Regions from separate parts of the uncultured Pseudoxanthomonas sp. genome, predicted to be linked through region 2. Evidence: riboswitches for the same ligand, from Rfam matches in the RefSeq annotation. Region 2 holds a riboswitch; the other holds the start of a gene.
The links. Region 2 has a riboswitch for cobalamin ahead of btuB (TonB-dependent vitamin B12 receptor). Riboswitches for the same ligand answer to the same signal wherever they lie in the genome.

Region 1: linked by a shared signal. The riboswitch ahead of Q0907_RS11765 (ribonucleoside-diphosphate reductase subunit alpha) and the one ahead of btuB (TonB-dependent vitamin B12 receptor) in region 2 are both predicted to bind cobalamin.

Annotation. Positions count from the first base shown of each region.
Region 1 is NZ_CANMLQ010000004.1:154,041-168,356, forward strand. It holds gene Q0907_RS11720 (M20 family metallopeptidase) at 1-539, opposite strand, end outside; gene Q0907_RS11725 (TSUP family transporter) at 673-1,458, shown strand; gene Q0907_RS11730 (amidohydrolase) at 1,614-2,924, opposite strand; gene Q0907_RS11735 (APC family permease) at 3,075-4,412, shown strand; gene purU (formyltetrahydrofolate deformylase) at 4,535-5,386, opposite strand; gene Q0907_RS11745 (hypothetical protein) at 5,406-5,723, opposite strand; gene Q0907_RS11750 (serine hydrolase domain-containing protein) at 5,791-7,056, opposite strand; gene Q0907_RS11755 (acyl-CoA thioesterase) at 7,137-7,553, opposite strand; gene Q0907_RS11760 (ribonucleotide-diphosphate reductase subunit beta) at 7,725-8,744, opposite strand; gene Q0907_RS11765 (ribonucleoside-diphosphate reductase subunit alpha) at 8,976-11,327, opposite strand; cobalamin riboswitch at 11,600-11,822, opposite strand; gene Q0907_RS11770 (hypothetical protein) at 11,888-12,448, opposite strand; gene Q0907_RS11775 (VOC family protein) at 12,505-13,869, opposite strand; gene Q0907_RS11780 (sterol desaturase family protein) at 13,944-14,316, opposite strand, start outside.
Region 2 is NZ_CANMLQ010000005.1:271,677-285,992, reverse strand. It holds gene cydD (thiol reductant ABC exporter subunit CydD) at 1-454, shown strand, start outside; gene cydC (thiol reductant ABC exporter subunit CydC) at 451-2,157, shown strand; gene Q0907_RS14000 (helix-turn-helix domain-containing protein) at 2,236-3,000, opposite strand; gene Q0907_RS13995 (DEAD/DEAH box helicase) at 3,401-4,765, shown strand; gene queD (6-carboxytetrahydropterin synthase QueD) at 4,828-5,184, shown strand; gene Q0907_RS13985 (phasin family protein) at 5,340-5,732, shown strand; gene bioD (dethiobiotin synthase) at 5,843-6,511, opposite strand; gene Q0907_RS13975 (TMEM175 family protein) at 6,516-7,241, opposite strand; gene Q0907_RS13970 (GAF domain-containing protein) at 7,324-7,809, shown strand; gene Q0907_RS13965 (TfoX/Sxy family protein) at 7,806-8,174, shown strand; cobalamin riboswitch at 8,383-8,604, shown strand; gene btuB (TonB-dependent vitamin B12 receptor) at 8,729-10,594, shown strand; gene Q0907_RS13955 (hypothetical protein) at 10,636-11,112, opposite strand; gene dinB (DNA polymerase IV) at 11,235-12,305, opposite strand; gene fabA (3-hydroxyacyl-[acyl-carrier-protein] dehydratase FabA) at 12,519-13,034, shown strand; gene fabB (beta-ketoacyl-ACP synthase I) at 13,034-14,242, shown strand; gene Q0907_RS13935 (glycerophosphodiester phosphodiesterase) at 14,249-14,316, opposite strand, start outside.

The DNA of each region.
Region 1 (14,316 bases), on a different contig from region 2:
CCGGCCGGCGCGCCTTCCTCGGCGGGCTGGAACACCAGCAGCACTTCGCCCGGCAGCGTGTCCTTCATGCCGACCAGCGCCTTCGCCACGCCCAGCAGGATGCCGGTATGCGCGTCGTGGCCGCAGGCATGCATCACGCCGACGGTCTCGCCGCGATAGGTCGACGTCGCCTTCGATGCGAACGGCAGGCGGTTGCGCTCGGTGACCGGCAGCGCGTCCATGTCGGCGCGCAGCGCGATGCGTGGGCCTGGCTTGCCGCCCTTGATCACCGCGGTGACGCCGTGGCGCGCGATGCCGGTGCGCGGCTGCAGGCCGAGCTTGCGCAGTTCCTCGGCCACGCGCTTCGACGTCTGCTCCTCGCGGTTGGACAGCTCCGGATACTGGTGGAAGTGCCGGCGCCAGTCGATCACCTGCTGCTGCACGGCCTTGCCTGCGGCGGCGACTTCCGGCCGTTGCGTGGGCGCGGCATCCTGCGCGGCGGCGGGCAGGGCGCAGGCGAGGGCGAGCAGGGAAACGGCGAGAGGACGTGCGTGGCGCATCGGGTCGGCTCCTGGAGGCAAGCCCCGATGCTAACGCCTGCGTCGCGACGGTGCGCATGCCACCTTAGAATGCGCAGGCGTTCCGTGTGGCCGATCACGGCTGGCGACGCCTCCGCTCCCCGCCGGAACCACCATGCCCGATCTCGCCCTGCAGGTGCTCCTGCTGCTGTTCCTCGCCGCGATGCTGGCAGGTTTCATCGATGCCATCGCCGGTGGCGGCGGCATGATCACCATTCCCGCGATGCTGCTGGCCGGCATCCCGCCGCTGCAGGTGCTGGGCACGAACAAGCTGCAGTCGCTGTTCGGCTCGGGCTCGGCGAGCTGGGCCTACGCGCGCCATGGACACGTCGACCTCAAGGGCCAGCTGCCGATGGTGCTGACCGCGGGGCTCGGCGCTGTCGGTGGCGCATTGCTGGCCACGATCATTCCGGTGGACTGGCTGAAGTGGGCGCTGCCGTTCCTGCTGGTCGGCATCGCGGTGTACTTCGGCATGAAGCCCGACATCGGTCACGTGGACCGGCACCAGCGCATGCGCCCGCAGGTGTTCGCGCTGACCTTCGTCCCGGCGATCGGCTTCTACGACGGCGTGTTCGGCCCGGGCACCGGCTCGTTCCTGATGCTGGGCTTCGTCGCGCTGGCCGGCTTCGGCATCCTCAAGGCCACTGCACACACCAAGTTCCTCAACTTCGGCTCCAACCTCGGCGCGTTCGGCGTGTTCCTGCTGCACGGCGCGGTGCTGTGGAAGATCGGCCTGCTGATGGGCGCAGGCCAGTTCCTTGGCGCGCAGCTGGGCTCGCGCTTCGCGATGAAGCAGGGTGCGCGGATCATCAAGCCGCTGCTGGTCACCGTGTCGATCGCGCTGGCGATCCGCCTTCTGGCGGATCCGCAGCATCCGTTGCGGGTGTGGGCGGGGTTCTAACCCTTCTCCCCGCGCGGCGGGGAGAAGGTGCCCGGAGGGCGGATGAGGGGCGAGCGCGATACTTCGGTTGCAGCCTGCGCATGTCGCACTCGGCGGCTTCGTCGCCCCTCACCCGCCTTCGGCACCCTCTCCCCGCAGGCGGGGAGAGGGGGACATCAAGGCGAGCGCAGGTAATCCAGCGCCACCTGCAGCATCGCCTGGCTGCCGGTCTGCAGCGCCTGTTCGTCGAGCAGGAACTGCGGCGAATGATTGATCGGTGCGGTGGCCGGATTGATCCCCTTCGACGTCGAGCCGACGAAGAAGTAGAAACCGGGCACCGTGTTGGCGAACTGCGAGAAGTCTTCGGCCACGGTCACCAACGGCATCTCGACCACGTTCGCCGCGCCCACCGCCTTTTCCAGCGACGGCCGTACGCGCTGGGTGAGCGCAGGCTGGTTGATGGTGGCAGGCGCGTTGTTGGCGACCTTCAGTTCGGCGCTGCCGCCACTGGCGTGCGCGTAGTCGTCGGCGATGCGGCGGAAACGCGCGATCACGTCCTCGCGCACGGTCGGGTCGAAGGTGCGCAGCGTGCCGACCAGGGTCGCTTCGTCCGGAATGATGTTGAAGCGCACGCCGGCCTGGAACTGGCCCGCGGTCAGCACCACCGGGCTGGTGGCGATGTTCACCTGCCGCGCGATCATGCTCTGCGTGCCCAGCAGGATCTGCGCGCCCAGGGTGATCGGGTCCACGCCATCCCACGGCCGCGAGCCATGCGTCTGCTTGCCCTTCACCACCAGCGACCACTCGTCCGCCGCCGCCATCAGCGGCCCGCTGCGATAGCCCACGCTGCCGACCGGCAGGCCGGCCCAGACGTGCAGGCCGAACACGGCATCGGGGGTGAAGTCCTTGAACACGCCGTCCTGCAGCATCAGCGCCGCGCCGAACACCGCGCCCGCGACCGGCGGGCCCTCTTCCGCCGGCTGGAACACGAACATCACTTCGCCGGCGAGTTCGTCCTTCGCGGCGACGAGCGCCTGCGCCACGCCCATCAGGATTGCGACGTGCGCATCGTGGCCGCAGGCGTGCATCACGCCGACCGGCTGGCCACGATATTCGGCTTTCACCTTCGACGCGAAAGGCAGGCCCGTCTGTTCGGTCACCGGCAGCGCGTCCATGTCGGCGCGCAGGGCGATGCGCGGGCCGAGTTTTGTGCCTTTCAGCACCGCGACCACGCCGGTCTTGCCGACGCCGGTGCGCACCGTGAGGCCCAGCGAGCGCAGGTGATCGGCGACCCGCTTGGCGGTGCGCGTTTCCTGTTCGCCGAGTTCGGGATGCTGGTGGAGGTCGCGCCGCCACTGCACGAGCTGGGGCTGCGCGCGCTCCAGCGCCGCGAACGCCGTGGCGTCCTGTGCCCGCGCTGCGTCCGTGCCTGCCAGCGAGACCGTCGCGACGAGCACGGCGGCGAACAAACGATGGGCGCGAAGCATGGCGGCATCCGGGACAGACGGGGAGCACGATGCTAGCCCGGGCGGCGCGTGCGTCCAATGGCAAATCACCATGAGCGCATGCGTGCGCGTTGCTCGCATTCGCCACGCGCGCGTGGCAGGCTCGCAGGCCACTGGAGAGCGCCCCTGCCCATGACCCGAGACGCCGATCCCGCTTCTTCCCGTCCGCTGCAGGGCGATGCCGCGCTGTTGCGCGCGGTGGGCAGCCTGGCGCTGGCCGCGGCCGTCATCAACATCATCGTCGGTGGCGGCATCTTCAAGATGCCTGCGGCGCTGTCGGCGCAGGTCGGCGCCGCCGCGCCGCTGGCGTTGCTGGCCGGTGCCGTGGTGATGGTGCCGGTGGCGTTGTGTTTCGCCGCCATCGGCAGCCGGGCCTCCGCCACCGGCGGACCCTATACCTATGTCAGCGCGGTGTTCGGCACGCTGCCGGGCTTCCTGGCTGGCGCGCTGATGTGGATCTGCAACGTGGCCTCCAGTGCCGGCGTCGCCGCGGCGCTGTCGCTGCAGGCCGCCAGTCTGTGGCCGGTCTTCGACGCGCCCCTGCCGCGCGCGCTGCTGCTGCTGGGCGTGTATGCCGCGATCTATGCGCTCAATGCCTTCGGCGTGAAGCTGGGTGCACGCGCGGTGATGGCGTTGGCGACGTTGAAGCTGGTGCCGCTGTTCCTGCTGGTGATCGTTGGCCTGGCCTTCGTCGATACCTTGCACGTCAGCTTCGCCTTCGCCGACGTGCCCTCGTGGACCGCGCTGGGCGCAGCGATGGTGATGGTGGTGTTCGCGTACTCCGGCGTGGAAACCGCGCTGATTCCCGGCGGCGAAGTACGCGACCCTTCGCGCAGCGTGCCGCGCGCGGCATTGAGCGCGATCCTGCTGGTGGTGCTGCTGTACCTCGGCCTGCAGATCGTCTGCCAGGGTGTACTGGGCCCGGCCCTCGCGACCAGCAGCGTGCCGATCGCCGAAGCCGCGGGTCGGTTGTGGGATCCGGCGCGCATCGCCCTGCTGGTGACCGCGTGCATCTCGATGGCGGGCTTCCTGCTGGGCAACCTGCTGGGGTCGTCCCGGCTGCTGTTCGCGCTGGGGCGCGATGGCTACCTGCCGCAGGCCTTCGCTCGCGTCAGCGCCACCCATCGCGTGCCGCTGCTGGCGCTGGCCACGCATGCCGGCATCGCCTGCCTGCTGGCGGTGGTCGGCAACTTCGAAGCCTTGGTGCTGATTTCCGGCGGCGCGGTCTGCCTGGTGTACGTGATGGTCTGCGTGGCCGCGTGGCGGGCGCAGCGCACCGACCTGCGCGAGCGTGGTGCACCGTTCGTCCTGCGCGGCGGTCCGCTGGTGCCGGGGCTGGCGGTGGTTGGCATGGTCGCCATCCTCACCACGTTGAGTACGCGCGAGTGGACGGCGATCGGCGTGGCGGTGGTGGTGTTGGCCGCGATTTACGCGGTGCTGGTCGGGCTGCGGCGGCGCGTCGGAAGCTGAGTTCCAGACGAGGCAGGAAGGCTGATTGTGGGAGCGACGTAAGTCGCGAGCTCTTCCTCTGGTAGCACCAAAAGCTCGCGACTTACGTCGCTCCCACGTCGGGTATTCCTACTCCGGGCAGCCTAGCGGAACACCACCGTCCGGTGCCCGTTGAGCAGGATGCGGTGCTCCACGTGGCGGCGCACCGCGCGGGCCAGCACCAGCGATTCGATGTCGCTGCCCATCCGTACCAGTTCCTTAGGCGTCATCGCATGGTCCACGCGCGCGACATCCTGTTCGATGATCGGACCTTCATCGAGGTCGCGCGTCACGTAATGCGCCGTCGCGCCGATGATCTTGACCCCGCGCGCGTGCGCCTGGTGGTACGGCTTGGCGCCCTTGAAGCTGGGCAGGAAGCTGTGGTGGATGTTGATAGCCCGTCCGGCCAGCGCATCGCACAGCGTCGGCGAGAGGATCTGCATGTAGCGCGCCAGCACGACCAGGTCGATCCGTTCGCGCTCGACCAGGTCGATGATGCGATGCTCCTGCTCTTCGCGGTGTTCGGCGGAGACCGGCAGGTGGTGGAAGGCGACGCCGTACGACTGGGCGAGCGGCGCGAAGTCGGCGTGGTTGGACGCGATGCAGGCGATCTCCACCGGCAATTGCCGGCTGTGCACGCGGAACAGCAGGTCGTTGAGGCAGTGACCCTGCTTGCTGACCAGCACCATCAGTCGCGCCTTGCGACTGGCGTCGTGGAGCTGCCAGTCCATGTTGAAGATTTCCGCGAGCGACGCGAAGCCTTCGTGCAGCACATCGATCTCGGCCGCGCCCGGCACGTCGAAATGCACGCGCAGGAAGAAGCGCCCGGATTCGTCGTCGCCAAACTGTTGCGCATCCAGGATGTTGCAGCCGGACTCGTACAGGAGACCGCTCACGCGATAGACGATGCCGGTGGTGTCCGGGCAGGAGAGGGTCAGGATATGGTCGCGGCGCATGCGGGGTTCGGATCGGGTGTCATTCGCAGCGTGCGGCGGTGATGCGGTTCTGCGCGTCGATGTAAACGCGCAGGCGGTCGTTGCGGGTGTCTTTCTTCACGGCCGTGGTGGGGCCGATCGGGTTGACCAGACCGGCGCCGCTCTCGCTCGACAGGCGCTTCAGCGTCGCTTCGTCCGCCGGTTGGCCCACGGCCCAGTCCAGCGAGGCATCGCGGCAGCTGCCGCTGCCGGCGACCTGCGGGCCGGGCGTGCTGACGCAGGCGGACAAGGCCAGGGAACCGGCAACGATGCCGAGGCTGCGACAGAAGCAACGAAGGGACGGACGGGGGAAAGCCATGGCAGCGTCTCCGGGGCAGTGAGGATCGCTGTTTAGCACATTGTCGACAGGCCCGCAGTGGCCGTGCCTACAGGTCGAACGCCAGCAGGTCGTGTCCCGTCGCGGCACGTACCACGCGCCGGTACAGCACGTTGCCGCTGCCGCCGTTGGTCAGCGCGACCAGCGCACGCTCGCCGGCAAGATCGCCGAGGGCGAAATTCTTGAAGATGTTGCCGTTGCTGCCCGAGTGGTAGAACACCGGGCCGCGCGGGGTGCTTTCAAGATTCCAGCCCAGGCCCTTGTCGGTCCAGCGGCCCGGCACGTCGATCTGCTTGCTCAACATCGCGCGGCGCGTCGCCTCACTGATCTGCCAGGGTGCGCGCGGCGCGCGCACCATCAGCGCCATGAATCGCGCGTAGTCGGTGGGCGTGGTGCGCAGGCTGGCGGCCGCGTTGGCCAGGATGTCGCCGGGCCAGTTCACCAGGCCCTTCGGCGTGATGGCCTGCACGTCCGGCAACGCGCGCTCTGCGTCTTCGTAACGCCATGCGGACAGCGGCTTGCCCCAGCGGTCCGCGACGGTCTGTGCCGCGTTCCAGGTGTCGCGCAGCATCTGCGGCGGCATGCCGGTTTCCTCGTCCTCGACGGCGCGATGGCCGTAGACCGAACGCGCGGCGAGATCCTTGCTCCACGTATAGCTGCTGTCGCGCATGCCGGCCGGACCGAACAGCAGGCGCTGCATCGAGTCGTCCAGGCTCTCACCCGTGAGCTTCTCCACGACCAGCTGCAGCCAGAAGATCGCTTCGCCCGAATAGTCGATGCGCGTGCCGGGCTTCACCGCCGGCACGAGCTTCTCGTGGGCCGGGTCCTTGCGCCAGTTCGGCATGCCGGTGGAATGGCGCAGCACGTCGCGCGCGGTGACCAGGTCCACCCACGGATGGTCGGCCAGGTAGTCCATCCGCCGATAGCGCACCAGCGGCACATCGAGATCGATCACGCCCTGGTCAGCCAGTTGCAGCACCAGATAGGCGAACACCGGCTTGCTGAGCGAGGCGTCCTCGAACAGCGTGTCGTCGGCCACCGGCGTCCGCGTTTCCGCATTCAGCACGCCAAGGTTGCGCGACCACACGACTTCGCCGCGCTCGACCACGGCAATGCCGATGGCGGGCACGCGCAGCGCCTGCATCAGTCGCGGCAGGTCGGCGAGGAAGGCATCGGGCGGGATCCAGTTCGCCTCATCGTCGCAGGCGGCGGCGGTCGCAAGATGCGGCCACGCGCAGGCGATGAACGGTGCAGAGGCCAACGTGGCCAGCCAGCGGCGACGCTGCGGGGAGGACGGGGCGGTATTCGGCGTCATGTCGGCTGCACGTGGAGGGCACATGCACAAGGATGACGAACGACGATACGGAACCCCGCGCATCGGGTGCGCAGGCCCGGTCAGTCCTGCGCGATGGCGGGCGGCAGCGGCGGCGCCTGTGTCGGCCGCCCCAGCGGATCGAGCGCGATCATCACGAAGTGGCCGCGCGTGCACAGCTTCCGCTCGCCGGTCAGCAGGTTCTCGGTGATGACTTCCACGTCCACGTTCATCGAGCTGCGGCCGACTTTCACCACGCGCGCCACCACTTCGACCAGGTCGCCCTTGTGGATCGGCTGGTTGAAGTCCACCTGTTCCGAGCGTGCGGTGACAACGGTGGTGCGCGCATAACGCGACGCGGCGATGAAGGCCGACATGTCCATCCACGCCAGCGCCTGGCCGCCGAACAGCGTGCCCAGGTGGTTGGTGTGGTCGGGGAAGACCATGTGCAGCAGGCGCGCCTCGGTCGGGAGCGCTTCGGCGTTGGCCAGTTCGGTCATGGTGGTGCTCCGGTTCGCGTACTCCCGGCGGGAGCATAGCGCAGGCCCTGTGGGAGCGACGTGAGTCGCGACAGGGCGAAAGAAGCACCCCGTCGCCCTTCGGATGCCACGACGACGTGTCGTTGCCGCGATCGCGACTTACGTCGCTCCCACGTCAGCCATCGTCACGCCTCAGAACGCGTGGTCGAAGCCGACCTCGCCCTGCACGCCCAGCTGGTAGGCGGACACGCGGCGCTCGAAGAAGTTGGTCAGCTCCTGCACGTCCTGCAGCTCCATGAAGGGCAGCGGGTTGCGCACGTCGTAGCGCTTGGGCATGCCGAGCTTGGCGAAGTGCTGGTCCGCGCAGTGCTGAAGATACTGGCGCATGTCGCGCGTGGAGATGCCGGCCACGCCGCCGGACAGCACGTCCTCGGCGAACTGTACCTCGCACTCGATCGCTTCTTCGAGCATGTCGTAGACCTGCTGCTGCATGACGTCGTCGAACAGGTCCGGTTCTTCCTCGCGCACGGTGCGCACGCACTCGAACGCGAACTCCATGTGGCAGCTCTCGTCGCGGAACACCCAGTTGGTGCCACTGGCCAGGCCCGGCAACAGGCCGCGCGAGCGGAAGTAGTACACGTAGGCGAACGCGGCGAAGAAGAACAGGCCCTCGATGCACGCGGCGAAACAGATCTGGTTGAGCAGGAACTGCCGGCGCTGGTCGCGCGTCTCGATCCGCTTCATGTCCTGCAGCGAATCGATCCACTTGAAGCAGAAGTCGGCCTTCTTCTTGATTGCCGGGATGTTCTCCACCGCCGCAAACGCCTTGAAGCGCTCCGACGGGTCGGGCAGGTAGTTGTCCAGCAGGGTCAGGTAGAACTGCACGTGCAGTGCTTCTTCGTAGAGCTGCCGCGACAGGTACATGCGCGCTTCGGGCGCGTTGAGGTGCTGGTAGAGGTTCAGCACCAGGTTGTTCGACACGATGGAATCGCCGGTGGCGAAGAAGGCGACCAGCCGGTGGATCAGGTGGCGGTCGGCCGGCGTCATCTTCGAGTGCAGGTCGGTGATGTCGATCTGGAAGTTGATCTCCTCCACCGTCCACGTGTTCTTGATGGCGTCGCGGTACATGTCATAGAACAGCGGGTAGCGCATCGGGCGCAGCGTCAGTTCGAAACCGGGGTCTAGCAGCATCTGCTTGGGGTGTACGGACATGGTGCGGTGGTCTCTTGGTTCCTTCTCCCTCCGGGAGAAGGTGCCCGTAGGGCGGATGAGGGTGCGGCAAAGGCAGCGGCGGCGACACGTCGTGACGCCGCCGTACCCTCACCCCAACCCCTCTCCCGGTGGGAGAGGGGCTCGATCAAGAAAGGTGGCGCGTCCTTGCGCCGGGAACGTCCGTGTTCCTGTTCCAGGGGTCGTCGGCCGGAGCCGGCGCAGGGGGAGCGGTTACTGGCAGGCCTCGCAGGCTTCGGGGTTCTCGAGCGAACACGCAATCGCCTCCGTAGGCGTGTACTCGCGCTGCGGCGCGGTGACCGCTGCGCTGCTGACCGTGGTCTTGGCGATGCGGGTGGCCGGGCGCGAGCGCAGGTAGTAGGTGGTCTTGATGCCCCGCTTCCACGCGTACATGTACATCGACGACATCGCACCGATGTTCGGGCTTTCCATGAACAGGTTGAGCGAGGCCGACTGGTCGATGAAGGCGCCACGGTCGGCGGCCATGTCGATCAGCGAGCGCATCGGCAGTTCCCACGCCGTGCGGTAGACCTGCTGCAACGTTTCCGGGATCTGCGCGATGCCCTGGATGGAGCCTTCCGCCAGCTTGATCGCGTCGCGTGTTTCCGGCGTCCACAGGCCCAGTTTCTTCAGCTCGTCCACCAGGTAGCGGTTGACCTGCAGGAAGTCGCCCGACAGCGTCTCGCGCTTGAACAGGTTGGACACCTGCGGCTCCACGCATTCGTAGCAGCCGGCGATCGAGGCGATGGTGGCGGTCGGCGCGATCGCGATCAGCAGCGAGTTGCGCAGGCCGTGCTCCTTGATGCGCGCGCGCAGCGCGTCCCAGCGTTCCGCGTTCTCCGGAACCACGTTCCAGGCATCGAACTGCAGCTCGCCGTTGGCGGCGCGGGTATCGGCGAAGGATGGATGGCGGCCGCGCTCCTGCGCCAGTTCCACCGACGTTTCCAGCGCGTGGAAGTAGATGGTCTCGGCGATCTTCGCCGACAGCGCGCGCGCCTCGGCGCTGTCGAACGGCAGGCGCAGCTTGAAGAACACGTCCTGCAGGCCCATGCAGCCCAGGCCTACCGGGCGCCAGCGCAGGTTGCCGCGGCGCGCGGTCTCGATCGGATAGAAGTTCAGGTCGATCACGCGGTCCAGCTGGCGCACGGCCAGGCGCACGGTCTCGGCCAGCTTGTCGAAATCGAACCAGGTGCGGCCGGTCTCGGGATCGCTATCGAAATGGCGCCCCAGGTTGATTGATCCCAAATTGCACACGGCGGTCTCTTCCGCCGAGGTGACCTCGAGGATCTCGGTGCACAGGTTCGACAGGTGGATGACGTTGCCCGCACGCAGGGTCTGGTTGCTGGCGGCGTTGCACTTGTCCTTGAAGGTCATCCAGCCGTTGCCGGTCTCGGCCAGCGTGCGCATCATCCGGCCGTACAGCTTGCGGGCGGACGTGGTCTTCATCGCCTTGCCCTGCGCTTCGGCCTGCGTATACGCCAGCTCGAAGGCGGCGCCGTACAGGTCGGTCAGTTCCGGCACCACGCGCGGATCGAACAGCGACCATTCCTGGTCGGCCTCGACGCGCTTCATGAAGAGGTCCGGCACCCAGTTGGCCAGGTTAAGGTTGTGGGTGCGGCGGGCTTCGTCGCCGGTGTTGTCGCGCAGTTCGAGGAAGTCCTCGATGTCCGCGTGCCAGGTTTCCAGGTATACGCAGGCCGCGCCCTTGCGCTTGCCGCCCTGGTTGACCGCCGCGACCGAGGAATCCAGCGTCTTCAGCCACGGCACGATGCCGTTGCTGTGGCCGTTGGTGGACTTGATCAGCGAGCCGCGCGAACGCACGCGCGTATAGCTCACGCCGATGCCGCCGCTGAACTTGCTCAGCTGGGCGATGTCACCGTACTTGGCGTAGATGGATTCCAGCGTGTCCTGCGGCGAGTCCAGCAGGAAGCACGACGACAGCTGCTCGTGCGTCGTGCCGCTGTTGAACAGCGTCGGCGAGCTGGGCAGGTAGTCCAGGTTGCCCATGCGGCGGTACAGCGCCAGCGCTTCCGGCACGTCCTCGCTCAGCGCGCATGCGATGCGCAGGAAGAACTGCTGCGGCGTCTCGATGACCTTGCGCGTGTGCGGGTGGCGCAGCAGGTAGCGGTCGTACAGCGTGCGCAGGCCGAAGTAGTCGAAGTGCAGGTCGAGCGACGCGTCCAGCGCGTCGTTGAGCTTGCGCGCATTGGTCTGCACGAAGTTCAGCAGGCGGTCGTTGATCAGGCCGACCTCGTGGCCACGCGTCACCGACTGCGAGAATGCATGGATCTCCTGGCCGGTCACTTCCTTGGCGATGTAGGCGGCCAGCAGGCGCGCGGCCAGTCGGCTGTATTCGGGTTCTTCGCCGGTCAGCAGCGCGGCGGTGCGGATCGACAGTTCGTCCAGTTCGCGCGTGCTGGCGCCGTCGTACAGGCCGGAGATGGTGCGCGTGGCCACGCGCATCGGATCGATGGCGTGCAGGCCTTCGCAGTTGCGCTGTACGGCGCGCACGATCTTGTTGAGATCCACCGGCTCGCGGCCGCCGTTGCGCTTGGTCACGCTCATCGCGGTGGCGGTGGGCGGCGGGGTCAGCGAGAACGCGTCCTTCTGGGACGGAGTGGTGCCGGCGTCGGCGACGGCGCTGTCGGTCTGGGTCACGAGATTCCTCCATGCGTGGTGCACGCGGCGGCCCGTCCCTCGCGGGGCTGCGCAAGGCCGGATGGAGGATCACAGTGGGAAAGCGGCGTCGCAGGAGACGCGACCGCGCAGACGGACTGCGGGCGCCCTGCTTCGCCAGCCCTCTCCCCCCGGAGATTCCGCGGCCGGCACCGCGCGGTGTGCATCGCGCGGCTGTCGGCAGGTCTTCGGACTCATGGGCGCGAAGGGCGAGCCTTCTTCCTACGTCCGCCGCTTCCCGAGGCATGGGGCCTCAGTGCTGTGTGGCGGGTTCGTTCCCAATTACCGCTGCGGGGCAGTGCCGGAGTGGCGCGAACGCGTCACCGGCTTCCCGTTTTAATCCCGTGGCTTGCGACCACCGGAACCGACGGCCACAAGATAGTGGGGGTATACAGAAGCGTCAACACCAAATGTTGTGTGGAACAGCAGACCTTGGCGGGGCGCGGGTTTCACGGTTCCGAGCGTCGGATACGCCGACGGGCACCTGCCTCTGCGGAGCGCGAAATCACCAACTCCCCGATGCACGCCGGCCGCGCCTGTTCCGGGATGGCGACCACACGTGAGCCGCTGACGATGCCTTCGAACGCGATCATCGCTTGATCGGGTTCTGCAACACCCGCTACGCGAGGCACCAGCCTATGGCGGCGAGCGAAATCCCTGACAGACGAGCAGCTATCCGTCTTTTCCTCAAGCAGGAAGCTCACCGAGACAATCCCATCCCTGTCGCGACCCGCTAGGTGCACGGATACTTCTTCGACCTCCTTCGCGCTGCGGTTCGGTGGAATATCGAAGATCCGTCCGGCGCCGAAACGGCGCGTGCTGACCGCCTTCCTGTCCAGATCCGCATACCTGCCCAAGTCGCCGAGCGTGAGGTCCGGCGCCAGTCCTAGGCTCAGAAGCTCTTCCGCCAGTGCCGAGTTCGCTTTCCCGGGCTTAGGTCCCGTTTCCGCAGCGTCGGCCGAGCAGGTCAGGGCTGCCAGGAACAGGAAGCGTGGGATGCGATAGGCCATTCTCATACCTTCAAAGGATGGTGCGCTTTGCACGCGTTTCCGCAAGCTTTCCGCACTCAGCCGCGCAGCGCCGCGATCGACGCGTCCTGCGCCTGCGCGTACAGGGCGAACGGGTCGTGGATCTTCGCGCCGAGTGCGGTTTCGAACGCGTCCTGGTTGGCATGCGCGTCGTACGCGCGTTGTTCACCGCCGCCGAGGTTGGACTGGAAGATGCCCGCCGCGCTGACCGGCAGGAAGTCTTCGTAGATGATCGGATCGACGACGGCATGACCGGCATCGACCAGAGCGTCGGGCGTCATCGCCGCGCGCTCGGCCGCCGGCAATGCGGCGCCCGTGTCGGTCAGGCGGTAACGGAAGTAGCCCAGGCCTTCGCGGCGCAGCGTGGTCTCGTCATCCGGGAACGCCGCGAACGCCGCCGCCAGCCGCTGCGGATAGTCGGCCGACGTGTTGCCGGCGCCGCCCGCCTGGCGCACCTGCGCGAGCAGGCGGTCGTACAACTCGCGGCCGGCCGGGGTCAGCGCCAGGCCGCGCTGCTCGATCTCGCCGAAGCGCGCGCTGTGGCTGCCGGGCACGAGCGTGCCGGTGGCGTCGGGGAAGGCGACTTCCTCTTCCAGCGCCTTGAAGCTGGTCTGGCGCAGCAGGATCGGCACGGCACGGCGCGGCGGACCCTCGATCAGGGCCTTGGCCTGGATGCCGCGTTCCAGCATCGCGGCCTGCGCGGCGTCGATGTCCAGCGTGCGCGGGGTGAGGTGGTTGATGTGCGGGCCGCGGAAGCTGACCACGTCGGCCACCAGGCGGTGCAGGCCGTGCAGCGCGCGGTAGGTCTCCAGCGAGACGGTCGCATCGCCATGCCAGCGGAAGGTTTCCAGCACTTCGGCGACGAAGCGCTGCGCATCGGTGTCGTCCAGTCCGCCGTCCTGTTCGGCTTGCGCGACCAGCGCGCGCGCGTCGGCGGTGAAGATGTCGCGGCGGGCCAGGATCGCTTCGGCCTCGGCGCGCAGCGCGGCGTCGGCGATCAGCTCCAGCCGCAGCAGCGAGGTGAAGATGCGGAACGGGTTGGCGGCCAGCGCCTCTTCCGTCAGCGGGCGGAACGCGGTCGCGTGCACCGGCACCCCGGCCACGGTCAGGTCGTAGTAACCCACCGGGTGCATGCCCATCAGCGCGAACACGCGCCCGAGCATCGCCAGCTCGGCCGGCGTCCCGACGCGGATCGCGCCGTGGCGCTCCAGGTCCAGGCGTCCGGTCTCGCTGGTGCGCTGCAGCCGCTCGGCCAGCGCAGGATCGCGTTGCAGCGTGTCGGCATTGATGTCGCCGACCAGCGTGATCAGGTCGCCATACAGCGGCACCTCGGCGCGGTACATGTCGGACATGGCCTGGGCGAACAGGCCGCGGATGCGGTCGGGCGAAACGAAGGCGGTCATGGGATTCTGCGTGCGGGCGGCGTGGGGCCGCCGGGGGCGCGTATTGTCGCCGCCCGCGCCCGCCCGGGCCACTCTCAGTGCCCCTGGCGAACCTTTTTCCCGCTTCCCGGGAGGTATCCGGGCGGGCCGAACAGCGTCATGGCGACCTGCCTGATGCCACGCGTACGGCGCAGGTCGCGGGCCAGCTTCACCCAGGCATGGAACGCGATCTTCACCGGGTTGTAGCTGTGTACCGGCTCCACCAGGCCGTAGCGGATCGGCACGCCGGGACGTTCCTCGCGACAGGTGCCGAACAACCGGTCGAACACGATCAGCACGCCGCCGTAGTTGCAGTCCAGGTATTCCGGATTGCTGGCGTGGTGCACGCGATGGTGCGACGGCGTGTTGAAGACGAACTCGATGGCGCGCGGCAGGCGCGGCACCAACTCGGTGTGCAGCCAGTACTGG
Region 2 (14,316 bases):
GCGTGCGTCCGGCCTGCGCATCGGCTATGCACCGCAACGTCCGTTCCTGTTCGCCGGCACGCTGCGCGACAACCTGCGCATGGCGCGACCGGACGCCAGCGATGCCGACCTGGAGCGGGCGGCCGGCGCGGCGCAGGTCATGCGCTTCGCGGCACGACTGCCGGACGGGCTGGACACGGTGATCGGCGAACGCGGCTTCGGGCTGTCCGGCGGCGAGGCAAGGCGCGTCGCCCTGGCGCGCGTGTTCCTGCACGATCCCGACCTGCTGCTGCTCGACGAACCCACCGCCTTCCTTGATCCCGATACCGAAGCCCGCGTGCTGCGCGCGATCACGCAGTTCGCACGCGGACGCGCGGTGGTGATGGCCACCCACAGCGCGGCGGCCCAGGCCGCGATGACCGGGAGATGGCATGTCCGCGGCAGGCGCTTGCAGGTGGAGGAGGGAACACCATGACCGCACGCCCGGAGAAGGACGCGGACACGCTGCGCAGCGTGCTGGTGGCGCACCGACCGCGCATCGCCCTGTCCATCGGCTTGCTGCTGCTGACACTGCTGGCAGGCACCGCACTGCTCGGGCTGTCCGGGCATTTCCTCACGGCAGCCGCGCTGGCCGGAAGCGCCGCGATCGGCTTCAACTTCTTCGGGCCGTCGGCCGGCATCCGAGCGCTGACCTTCGTGCGCATCCTGTCGCGCTATGGCGAAAAACTGCTGGGCCACGATGTGACGCTGCGGATCGCGCGCGACCTGCGCGGCTGGTTCTTCGCCCGCGCCTTGCCGCTGGCGCCGCTGGGCCTCGGACGCTATCGGATCGGCGAACTGATGGCGCGGCTCATGGCAGATATCGATGCGGTCGACGGCCTGCTCGTCCGGGCGGTCGGCCCGTTGCTCGCGGTGCTCTCGCTGTGCCTGATCGCAACCGGGGTGGCCACCGCCGCCCTGCCGGCTGCAGGGCTGGTGCTGGCGACGGCGCTGGCATCGATCGCCGCGCTGGCGCCCTGGCTGTCCGTGCGCAGCGCGGCCGCACTCGAAGACCAACGCGCGGCTGCGCGCATGCGCCTGCGCGCAGCCGTGCAGGAAGGCACCGAGGGCCAGCAGGACCTGGCGGCGATGGACGCCACCATGGCATGGCTTGCAGCACTGGATACGCGCAGCCGTGACGTCGCCCGCTGGGAACTCCGGCGCAAGCAGCGGCTGGCGCTGGCGACGCTGGCACATGGCGTGGCGACCGCATTGACGCTGCCGACGATGCTCTGGGTGCTGTTGTCGGCCGTGCACGCGGGACGCATCGGTGCCGCGGCAGCCGGTGGCCTGTTCTTCATGACGGTCGCCGTACTGGAAGCCTGCACGGCGATCGCACCGGCGTGGCAGGCCTGGCGTGCGGCCGCGGTCGCCGCGCAGCGGCTTCAGCACGTGGTGGACGATCCGACCGCGACGGGCCGCGTGACCACCGGCGCGCGAACCCCGGCCGCATGCGGTGCGCTGCAGTTGGACGACGTGTCATTCGCCTGGCCGGGCTCGACGCGACGCTTGCTCGACGGCGCGCAACTGCATGTCGCGCCCGGCGAACGCGTGCTGGTGACGGGCGACAGCGGAGAAGGCAAATCCTCGCTGCTGGCGCTCGTACTCGGATTGCAGGCACCGCAGGCGGGGAGCGTGTTGTTCGCCGGCGACGAGGTGGCGTCGCTGGACGCGGCGCACTGGCACGCGCGCATCGCCTGGCTGCCGCAGGATGCCCCGGTGTTCTCCGGCAGCGTGCGCGAGAACCTGCGCCTTGGCGATCCCGATGCCGATGATGAGCGGCTATGGCAGGTGCTTGGACAGGTGAAGCTGGACACCCGCTTCCGCGAGTCCGGCCTGGCCACCTGGGTGGGCGAGAACGGCGCCACGCTCTCGGCTGGCCAATCGCGCCGACTGGCCCTGGCGCGTGCCCTGCTGCGCGACGCCCCCCTGCTGCTGCTCGACGAACCCACCGAGGGCCTCGACCAGGACACGGCCGATGCGCTGATGCGCGACGTCGCCGCAGCCTGCGCAGGCCGCAGCGTACTGATCATCAGCCATGCGACGCTGCCGGACGGCGTGGTGGATACGCGCTACCGGTTGCGGAATGGGAGACTGGTACGGGAACAGCCCATGCCGTCGGATGTGGCAGCGACGTAAGTCGCGATAGGGCTTTCCCGGTGCGCCTTCGCGACTTACGTCGCTCCCACAACCAGCGCCCCTCACATCCCGAACCCCTCAGGCCCGCGCTTCGGCCAACGCGTCCAGGCGCTCACGCTTGAGCAGCCGCACGTGGTGCGGATCGTCGGTGGCGATGCTGCCTTCCTGGCGCAGGCGGGTGAAGCTGCGGCTGACGGTCTCCACGGTCAGGCCCAGGTAGTCGGCGATGTCCGTGCGCGTCATCGGCAGGATCACTTCGCTGTCGTCCTGGCCCTGCCGCCGGCGGCGCTGCGCCATGTCGACGAGGAAGCCCGCCAGCCGCTCCATCGGATTGAGCCGGGCGAGGGCCATCAGGTTGCCGCGCGTGGCATCGAGTTCCAGGCAGGCGCGCTCCAGCAGTTCGCGCTCGAGCTCCGGATGGTCGTGGCACAGGCTGCGCATGTCGGCCATCGAGAACTCGCACAACGTGCTGTCGGTGATGGCCTCGATCGTGTGCTTGTAGTGCGAGGTACCGGAGAAGCCGATGAAATCGCCCGGCATCAGGAAGCCGGCCACCAGCCGGCGACCATCCGGCAGCAGCCGGATGCGGCGCAGCGCGCCCTTGGTCACGGTGAACACGCCGCGCCGCGGTTCGCCTTCGCGCACCAGCGCTTCGCCCGCCTTCAGCCGCGCATCATCGGCCAGCGCCTCCATCGCATGCGCCTTGGACACCGGCAGGGCCGCGCAGACGGCCAGGTGCCGCACCAGGCACCCGCTGCAGCCCCGGGCTGCCTGGCACACGACGCCTTCGGCGGGCGGACTGGCCACCGGGGTGTCGTTCTGGCGCAGGATGCGAAGGCTCATGGCGGCGGCTTCTCGGTCTTCCCGGGGGATGATACGCCTGACAAATCAAGGTTTCCGGCCGTGCGACAATCGGTCGCAGACGCGGGTTTCAGCCTCCGTTCCCCCATTCAGCCCCGGATTCGGGTACAGTGCGCGCCGCTTGCCTGCGGCCGTTCGTTTCCCCGATGGTCCGCCGGCGCAGGGAATTCCCCGCGAGTTCCCGCGCCCGCCCCGCTCCGACTTCTTTCGTTGCGCAAGCTCGGATCCGCCGTTTTTGGCGCCTCCGCACCCCTTCTCGCAGCGCGGTTTCAGGGAACGCTTCGAGTCACGGTCTTGCCGCATTCCGCGCGTCTTTCGCTGCCGCACATCGCTGTGCCGGCGTGGCGTGCGTGTCCGGCCGGCCGGCTTTGGAGCTTCGACAATGACGTTTGAACACCTGGGCCTTGCGCCCGCCCTGCTGCGCGCCCTCGACGAACAGGGCTACACCCAGCCCACGCCTATCCAGGAACAGGCCATCCCGCTGGCCCTGGCTGGCCATGACCTGCTGGCCGGCGCCCAGACCGGCACCGGCAAGACCGCTGCGTTCGGCCTGCCGCTGATCCAGTACCTCGCCACCACCCCGCAGGAAGTCGCCGCCCGCGGCCCGCGCAAGCCGCGCGCCCTCGTGCTGACCCCCACCCGCGAGCTCGCCGTGCAGGTGCACGACAGCCTGCGTGGCTACGGCAAGTACCTGCGCATTCCCAGCACCACGATCTACGGTGGCGTCGGCATGGGCAACCAGCTCGACGCGCTGCGCCGTGGCGTGGATCTCGTGATCGCCTGCCCGGGCCGCCTGATCGACCACCTCGAGCGCCGCAGCGTGGATCTGTCGGGCATCGAGGTGCTGGTACTGGATGAAGCCGACCGCATGCTCGACATGGGCTTCCTGCCGTCGATCAAGCGCATCCTGGCCAAGCTGCCCAAGCAGAACCGCCAGACCATGCTGTTCTCCGCCACCTTCGCCGAGCCGATCCGCGAACTGGCGCTGGAGTTCATGCACGACCCGAAGCAGATCCAGGTCACGCCGAAGAACACGGTGGCCGAGACCATCACCCACCGCGTGCATCCCGTCGATGGCAGCCGCAAGCGCGACCTGCTGCTGCACCTGCTGGCCAAGGATAGCCGGCTGCAGACGCTGGTGTTCGCCCGCACCAAGCACGGCAGCGACAAGCTGGCGATGTTCCTGGACAAGAGCGGCATCAAGACGGCGGCGATCCACGGCAACAAGTCGCAGGGCGCCCGCCAGCGCGCGCTCAGCGACTTCAAGGCCGGCCGCATCAACGTGCTGGTCGCCACCGATATCGCGGCGCGCGGCATCGACATCGACCAGCTGCCGCAGGTGATCAACTTCGACCTGCCGATGGTGGCCGAGGACTACGTGCACCGCATCGGCCGCACCGGCCGCAACGGATCGACGGGCGAGGCGATTTCGCTCGTCGCCCAGGACGAAGCCAAGTACCTGCGCGCCATCGTGCGCATGCTGGGCCGCGATGTGGACCTGCGCGACGTGCCGGGCTTCGAGCCGCAGACCCCGATCCGCTGGGGCAACAGCGCACCGGGCAAGGCCGAACAGCCGGCCGGCGAGCGTACGCCGCGTCGCAACGGCCCGCAGAAGCATGCGCGTCGCCCGCACAGCGAAGCACCGCGCCACGCCCACGCAGGACCGAAGAAGCACAGCAGCGGCCCCCGCCGCGACGGTGGCCGCAACGGCGGTGCCCGCCAGGGTCAGTCGCGTCCCGCCCGCTGAGTCGAACCCGACGCGCGGCACACGATCCGTGCCGCGCGTTTCCCCGTTTCCGGAAACGCCGCATGGACATCTTCAAGGTCTTCACCATCGAAGCCGCTCACCGGCTTCCTCACGTGCCGGAAGGCCACAAGTGCGCGCGCCTGCACGGCCATTCGTTCCGCATCGAAGTGCACCTGTCCGGCCCGGTCGATCCGCAGGCCGGCTGGGTGATGGACTTCGCCGACGTGAAGGCCGCCTTCAAGCCGATCTACGACCGGCTCGACCACCATTACCTCAACGACATTCCGGGTCTGGAAAATCCGACCAGCGAACAGCTGGCGGCATGGATCTGGCGCGAGGCCAAGCCGGTGCTTCCGCTACTGAGCGCCATCGTGGTGCATGAAACCTGCACCTCCGGCAGCCGCTACACCGGCGACTGAGGCGTGGAACCGGTTTCATACCAGTCCCTACAAGCGTTTGATTTTTAACGGCTCCTGACCGTTCGTCGGATTTCCATACGGCTATTATTGCACTGCAGCATGGACGCAGCTATGCTGCGTCGCAACAGATGGGAATCCCCTTTCAGGAGCACGCCATGAACACCCAATTCAACGAAAGCTTCAGCCAGTTCACGCACCAGTTCGCCGCGGCCGCATCGCGCGCCAACCGCCTGGCGCTGGAAAGCGCCGAGACCGTGTTCGGCGTGCAGCTGAAGACGTTCGAAAAGAACATCGACGCCACCACCTCGTTCTTCGGCGAGCTCGCCGAGACCCGCGACCTGGACGGTTACAAGAATCTGTGGCCGAAGGGCCTGCAGGTCGCCAAGGACAACGCCGAGCGCATGGTCGCCGCCAGCCAGGAAATGTTCGGCCTGAGCCTGAAGACCGGTGAAGCCTTCGGCCAGCTGGTGAAGACCCAGTTCGAAACCGCGACCGACAACGTCCAGGCCTCCGTGGCCAAGGCGACCAAGGCCGCCAAGGGCAAGTAAGACCCGCCCCGGACGTTCGCGTCCACCCTTTATTGCGCGGGTCCCCTCCCTCCGCGCAGCCGACCCGGTAGCCCCCACGCTGCCGGGTTTTTTATTTTTCGGCCCCGCGCCTAGAAAGGAAGCGCGATGTGCCGGCTGAGCGTGCCGGCGTCGATTTGCGGCGCATGCGGCAAGCGTCCCCAGCACGGCACCGGCATGCGCGCGGACAGCAGGGCGAAGTTTTCGTCGCGGCGCGCCATCTCCGGATCGACTTCGTTGGCGATCCAGCCCACCAGGCGCGCGCCGTCGTCCTGGATCGCGCGCGCACTGAGCCGTGCATGGTTGATGCAGCCCAGGCGCATGCCCACTACGAGCACCACCGGCAGGCGCAATTCCTGTACCAGGTGGCGTTGGTCCAGCGTGCCCGTCAGCGGTGCGGCCCAACCACCGACGCCTTCGACAAGCACCACGTCGGCCAGCGGATGCAGGCGCTCGAACGCGGACACCAGAACGCCCAGCTGCACGTCCACGCCGGCGTCGCGCGCGGCGATCTCCGGCGCGAGCGGCGCAGGCAGCGCATAGCGGTTCACATCCTCGTAGGGCGGCACGGGATCGCTGGCGGCCTGCAACGCGAGTGCATCCTCGTTGCGCCAGCCGTCCGGCGTGGCCTCGCAGCCGCTGGCGACCGGCTTCATGCCCACGGCACGCCGGCCGCGCGCACGGAACGCATGCAACAACGCGGCGCTGGCAACGGTCTTGCCCACGCCCGTGTCGGTACCGGTGACGAACAGCCGGTCCATTCGCCTAGCCCTCCACGCGCTCGGGCCAGCGGCGTTTGCCCCAGCGCTGCCCCCCCACGTGGACGATGCCGGTGAACGACAGGAGGAAGTAGACGCTGCCCGCCATGGCGACCTGCCAGGAGCGCGCGTGCTCGCCCAGCAGGCAGGCGATCAGTACCGACAGCAGACCCACGCCGACGAAGTACGCATGCGAGGCGATTTCGCCAGCGGCGTTCGCGGCGGCCTCGCCATCCAGACCCAGCCGCGTGCGTGCACGCCAGGCCAGCACGTACAGGCCGCCGATGCAGGCCGACATCGACGCGAACGCGAGTCCGTAGAAGGTGAACATGAAGGCGAGCGGGCGCGCGCCATTGGCATCGGTCAGCGGCATCGGCAGCCAGCCGCCGGTGATCCACGCGAAGAAGGTGCCCAGCAGCAGCCGCAGCGGATACACGTAGACCAGCACCAGGAACACGAGAAGCAAGCTGAGCAGCGTGGCCGGCACCGTGCCGAGGCGGTAGCGACGGCTCCAGCGCACGTGCGCGTACCAGAACATCGCCACCATCGCGAAACTGGCGGCGAAGGCCGGCACGTTCTTCAGCGCCTGCTGCAGCGCTCCGATGCTGTCCGGGATGCGGTCCACGGAGATGACCAGCAGGGTCACCGCGAACGCGAAGGCCGCATCCACGAACGCCTCCAGCCGGGTCACCCCGTGGCCGCGCCACCCGGCTTCATCATCGCCCGCGTTCATGCCCACCCGTGTCCCCGTCAGGGTTGCCGATGGAATGCATCATATCGGTCCACCGCGAGAGGCCGGGAGTAGAATCGACGGCATGTCATTCGCCTCCCAGACGCTCACCGGCAGCAAGCCGGAACAATACGCACAGCTGGCCGACCAGGCCCGCGCCCTGTTGGCCGGCGAACCGGACCGGATCGCCAACGCCGCCAACCTCGCCGCGCTGCTGTACCACGCCCTGCCCGACTTCAACTGGGCGGGCTTCTATTTCTTCGATGGCCGGGAATTGGTGGTCGGTCCGTTTCAGGGACTACCAGCCTGCGTGCGGATCCCGTTGGACAAGGGGGTCTGCGGAGCCGCCGCACGCACCCGCCAGACCCAGCGCGTGGACGATGTCGAGGCCTTTCCGGGCCACATCGCCTGCGATTCCGCATCGCGCTCGGAACTGGTGGTACCGCTGGTGAAAGGGGACGAACTGGTCGGCGTGCTCGATCTGGACAGTCCCCGCCTGGCGCGCTTCGATGCCGACGACCAGGCGGGCATGGAACGCATCGCCGCCATTTTCGTGGACTCGCTGACATGACAGGCACCAAGCTGCGCAACATCGGCCCCAAGTCCGCCGCCTGGCTTCGCCAGGTCGGCCTGCGCACGCAGGAGGACCTGGAGTCGGTCGGCGCGGTGGAAGCCTTCATCCGGGTGAAGCGTGCGGGTTTCCGACCCAGCCTCAACCTGCTCTACGCGCTGGAAGGCGCCCTGCTGGACTGCCACTGGCAGCAATTGCCCGAAGACCGCCGCGCGGAACTGCTGGTGGCCTACGATGCGGCCGCCGCCCTGCTGCCACCGCCACGCGGTCGTCCCGCCGCCGGCCCGGTGACGACCACGCACACCGAGCGCGAGGAAGACGCGGGTCCGTCGCTGAACCTGTTCGATTCGCGCGGCGACGACTGACCGCGACAATTCGCGTCATCTCGGATCCTGCACGCCACCTGCCTGCGACGCAAAGAAGCAGCGGAGCACGCTCGGCTCTATGCGCCTCCTGAAAGCAACCCTCGCGGGTCTTCCTGTCGTAGCGTCGAGCTTGCTCGACGCCAGACCGTCCGTTGGCGAAAAGCAGCGGAGCAAGCTCCGCTCTACGTGGCGGGCGGACGCTTCCCGTATAATGCGCGCGCTTTCAGGTGACCCAGGCATTCCTGCCACGGGTTGAAACGGGAAGCCGGTGCCCCGCGCAAGCGGCATTCCGGCGCTGCCCCCGCAACGGTAGGCGAAGACAGCCTCGGCATCGGCCACTGTGCGTCCAACGCATGGGAAGGCGCCCCGGCAGCGTGCATCGCGCACGCCTTCGCAAGCCCGGAGACCGGCCTGGAAGTCCACTGGTTGCGATGCGGAGGGCGTCGTGGCGTGCCGCGCCGCCGCTCGTCTGCCGCGCTGTCCGCAACGTTCCCTCTCCGTCATCGCGACTCCACGCCGACAATGCGCGCGGGGCGCGCGATGGAGTTGTTCCGATGCAGAGCCGTACCCTTTCCTCCCCTTCCCTGCTGGCCTTCGCGGTCGCGATGGCGCTGCCACTCGCCGCGCAGGCGCAGGACGCCACCAACCTCGACGAGATCGTCGTCTCCGGCACGCGCACCGAGGTGTCCGTCGAAGACAGCCTGGTCCCGGCGCAGGTGATCGGCCGCGAGGCGATCCAGCGCAGCCAGGCGCGCTCGCTGGGCGAGCTGCTGCAGGGACGCGCCGGCATCTCGATCGCCAACCAGGGCGGCGCGGGCAAGATCACCACGCTCAATCTGCGCGGTGCCGAATCCGACCACGTGCTGGTGCTCGTGGACGGCGTGCGCATGGGTTCGGCGACCGCCGGCCTGCCCGCGCTGCAGGACCTGCCGATCGACCAGATTGATCGCGTCGAGATCGTGCGCGGCCCGCGCTCGAGCCTGTGGGGCTCCGAGGCCATCGGCGGCGTGATCCAGGTGTTCACCCGCCGCAACACCGGCAAGGTACGGCCGAACGTCCGCATCGGCGTGGGCAGCGACAGCACGCGTGAAGCCAGCGCCGGTATCGGCGGCGGCATCGGCCGCGGCTGGTTCGGTGCCGACGTTGCGTATACGCGCACCGACGGCTTCAACGCCTGCCGCGGCACCAGCGGGGATGCCGCAAACCCGTTCGGTGCCGGCTGCTTCGCCGACGAACCCGACCGTGACGGCTACCGCAACACCTCGGCCAGCCTGCGCGGCGGTTACGCGTTCACCGACACGCTGACGCTGGAAGCCAACGCGCTGCGCGCCGACGGTGAGAGCGAGTTCGACGGCAGCTTCACCAACCGGTCCGAAACCGTGCAGCAGGTGTTGGGCACCAAGCTGCGCTACGCGCCTAGCGACAAGGTCAACCTGCTGCTGAGCCTGGGCCGCAACGACGACAAGTCCGACGACTTCCATGACGATGTGCCGTCCGGCTACTTCGAGACGCGTCGCTACGTGGCATCGGCGCAGGGCGACTTCACCGTGGCCACCAACCAACTGCTGACCGCTGGCATTGACTGGCAGGACGACAAGATCGAAAGCGCCACCGCCTTCGACGCCACCCAGCGCGACAACCTCGCCGGCTTCGTCGAATACCAGGGCCGCTTCGGCGCGCACCAGCTGCAGGCCAGCGTCCGCAACGACGACAACGAGCAGTTCGGCAACCACACCACCGGCAGCCTGGGCTACGGGTTCGGGTTCGGCAACGGCCTGAAGCTGACCGCCAGCGTGGCCACCGGCTTCAAGGCACCGAGCTTCAACGACCTGTACTATCCGTTCTTCGGCAACCCGGACCTGAAGCCGGAAGAGTCCGAGAGCGTCAACCTCGGCATCGCGCAGTACGCGGACACCTGGAACTGGACGTTCAACGTCTACCAGAACAAGGTGGACCAGCTGATCTCCTACGACGCGGCGATCTTTCTGCCCAACAACATCGACGAAGCCCGCATCCGCGGCGCGGAGTTCACCGTCGACATCGCGGTCGCAGGCTTCGACATCGCCACGCAGCTGAGCCACACCGATCCGCGTAACCGTTCGGCCGGCTTCAACCATGACAACCTGCTGGCACGCCGTCCGCGCAACACCGCGCGCATCGACGTGGACCGCGCGTTCGGCGCGTTCCGCACCGGCGTGACGTTCAACGCCGCGGGTGAGCGCTACGACAACCTGGCCAACACCGTCCGCCTGGGCGGCTACAGCACGCTGGACCTGCGCCTGGAGTACGCCATGGCGCCGGCATGGACGCTGCAGGCGAAGGTGGGCAACGTGTTCGACCGCGAGTACGAAACGGTCGCCTGGTACAACCAGGCAGGCCGCACCTATGGTCTCAGCCTGCGTTACCAACCGCAGGAGTGACGTCGCTTCCGGTGGCCCGCCTCCGCGGGTCACCGGCGCGTTCAGTGCAGAGGCCCGGTGCGGTGTCCGTACACGGGAATGCTGCCGTCGCCACGTACCGCCCGCAGCGTGTGCACGAGCTGGTGATACGTGGATGCCAATTGCGTGAACAGGTCCGCATAGGCGCTGCGCCCGCTGTCGGCCACCCCCTGGTAGGCGCCACGACCGAGGTCGACGAAGTACTCCACGCTCACGCGGCGCCGCTGCGCCAGCGCGGGAAACAGGCCCGCGATCAGCAGGCAGCGGTCGCCTACATCGCGCAGGGCATCGCTGCGTGCGCTGCCGACGCGCAGCTGCGCGTCCAGCCATTCCAGCGCCTGTGTGCGCGCCAGCAGGTGTCCGTCGCGCTGGTGCCGCAGCAGCACGAAGACCAGATAGCTCTCCTGCGCCTCGTCCAGCGCCTGTCCGCAGCGCGAACACGCCTCACGCACCAGCGCCTGCCACAGCTCGGCCGCAGAACCCTGTCGAATCGCGTCCATCTTCCGCCTCCCCTCAGGCCAACGACGCCGAGACTATCGCCGACGCGCGCGACGTGCTGGCAGACGCGCGCAGGGACTGCCAACGGGCAGCCGCCGCGTGCACAAGCACCCCGTGACCGGCATCAAGCGACGGTGTCGAACAGCCCTGGCTGCGTGGCGACCTCGTCGCGGTCGCGGAAACCCGACAGGCCTACGCCCACCAGCCGGTAGCGCGTCGCGGCAGGCAGGTCCACGCGCTCGCGCAGGGCCATCGCGATGTCGATGAACTCCTGTTCCGACGCCGGCGGCGCCTCCGGCGTGAAACTGCGGGTGAGGATGCGGAACTGGGACGTCTTCAGCTTCAGCACCACGGTCCGGCCCACGCGCTCGGTCTTGCGGCTGGCCTGCCACGCTTTTTCCGCGATGCGGACGATGTGCGGCTCCAGTTCCGACAACAGCAGGTCGGTGGCGAAGGTGTCTTCGGAGGAGATCGACTGCACCGGCTGGTCGGGCTCGACCGGGCGCTCGTCGATGCCGCGCGCACGCCGGTACAGGCCGCCACCGAAACTGCCGTAGCGTGCTTCCAGTTCATGCTGCGTGTACGCACGCAGATCGCCGACGGTACGGATGCCGTCGGCATTGAGCTTGCCCTGCATCACCTTGCCCACTCCGGGGATGCGTTCCACCGGCAACGGCGTCAGGAAGGCTTCCACCTGATGTGGCCGCAGCACGAACTGTCCGTCCGGCTTGCGCCAGTCCGACGCGATCTTGGCGAGGAACTTGTTCGGCGCCACGCCGGCCGACGCGGTGAGCCGCGTTTCTTCGCGGATCTGCGCGCGGATGGTCTCGGCCACGGCAGTGGCGGTCGGCAGGTCGGTCTTCGGCGCGGTGACGTCGAGATAGGCTTCGTCCAGCGAGAGCGGTTCGACCAGGTCGGTATGGCGGAAGAAGATCTCGCGCACCTGCCGCGACACCGCCTTGTAGCGAACGAAATCGGGCGGCACGAACACTGCCTGCGGGCACAGGCGTTCCGCGCGTACTGCCGGCATCGCCGAGCGCACGCCGAACACGCGCGCTTCGTAGGACGCCGCGCACACCACCGAGCGCTCGCCGCGCCACGCCACCACCACCGGCCGCCCGCGCAGCGACGGATCGTCGCGCTGTTCCACCGACGCGTAGAACGCGTCCATGTCGATGTGGATGATCTTGCGCATCACGCGATGATATCGGCCGCCGTACGCGATCGCATGGATGCGCGCGGAAACGATACGGTCGCGTGTGGAGATGCGGACAATGTGCGCGAAACCCTTGCCGCAATTGCGTTGCGCGGATGGTACGGCGGCGTATGGAAAAACCCGGTTGATTTGCATCAAGACAAGCGTATGCACATGTGTGCATTATTTGCGCTTCGCAGAACGGACGATGCAATGAACGCCCCCGCTTCCTTCTCGCGCGACCAGCTGCTGGCCAGCGCGCGCGGTGAACTGTTCGGCCCCGAGAGCGGCCGCCTCCCGAACGACCCGATGCTGATGTTCGACCGCATCACCGAGATCCGCCAGGATGGCGGCACGCATGGCAAGGGCATGGTGCGAGCCGAACTCGATATCCATCCGGACCTGTGGTTCTTCCAGTGCCACTTCCTCGGCGATCCGGTGATGCCTGGCTGCCTGGGCCTGGATGCGATGTGGCAGCTGACCGGCTTCTTCCTGACGTGGATCGGCGCGCCCGGCCGCGGCCGCGCACTGGGTTCCGGCGAAGTGAAGTTCACCGGCCAGGTGCTCCCCACCGCCAAACGCGTGAGCTACGAGATCGACATCAGCCGCGTGGTCAACCGCAAGCTGGTGCTGGCGGTGGCCGATGGCCGCATGCTGGTCGACGGCCGCGAGATCTACACTGCGCGCGATCTGCGCGTGGGCCTGTTCACGTCGACGGAGAGCTTCTGATGCGCCGTGTCGTCATCACCGGCCTGGGCATCACCTCCTGCCTGGGCAACGACGCGGACACCGTGTCGGCCGCATTGCGCGAGGGCCGCTCCGGCATCCGCCATATCCCGCAGTACGCCGAGCTCGGTTTCCGCAGCCAGGTCGGCGGCGCGCCCGAGATCGACCTCGATGCGCAGATCGACCGCAAGCAGAAGCGCTTCATGGGCGACGCGGCCGCGTTCGCGCACATCGCGCTGCGCGATGCGATCGCCGATGCCGGCCTGGACGAGGCCTTGGTCAGCCAGCCGCGCACCGGCCTGATCGCCGGCTCCGGCGGCGGCTCGGCCGAATGGCAGATCGAAGCGGCCGACCTGCTGCGCGCACGCGGCATCCGCAAGGTCGGCCCGTACATGGTCCCGCGCACGATGTGCTCGACGGTATCGGCGACGCTGGCCACCGCGTTCAAGATCAAGGGCGTGAGCTATTCGATCTCTGCGGCCTGCGCGACCTCCGCGCACTGCATCGGCGCGGCGGCGGACCTGATCCGCGCCGGCCGCCAGGACATCGTCTTCGCCGGCGGCGGCGAGGAACTGCACTGGGCCCTGACGATGATGTTCGACGCGATGGGCGCGCTGTCGAGCAAGCGCAACGACGACCCGACCCACGCCTCTCGTCCGTACGACGCGGACCGCGACGGCTTCGTCATCGCCGGTGGCGGCGGCATGCTGGTGCTCGAAGACTATGACCACGCGGTCAAACGCGGCGCGTGCATCCATGCCGAACTGCTCGGCTACGGCGTGACCTCCGACGGCGCCGACATGGTCGCGCCATCCGGCGAAGGCGCGGTGCGCTGCATGCAGATGGCACTGGAAGGCGTCACCAAGCCGCTGGACTACCTCAACACGCATGGCACCTCGACGCCGCTGGGCGACGTGATCGAACTCGACGCGATCCGCGCCGCGCTCGGCGACGCCCTGCCGCCGATCTCGTCCACCAAGGCGCTGTCCGGCCATTCGCTGGGCGCGGCCAGCGTGCACGAAGCAATCTACTGCCTGCTGATGATGCGCGACGGCTTCATCGCGGGCTCCGCCAACATCGAGACACTGGACGAAGGCGCGGCGGCTTTCCCCATCGTGCAGGCGAGCCGAGAGGCGAAGCTCGATACGGTGATGTCGAACAGCTTCGGTTTCGGCGGCACCAACGCCAGCCTCGTGTTCGGCCGCGTCTGAGACGGCTCAGCGGGCGTCGACCGCTCGACGCCCCAGCGCCGGATCGTCGGTGAAGAAACCACCGATCCCCAGCG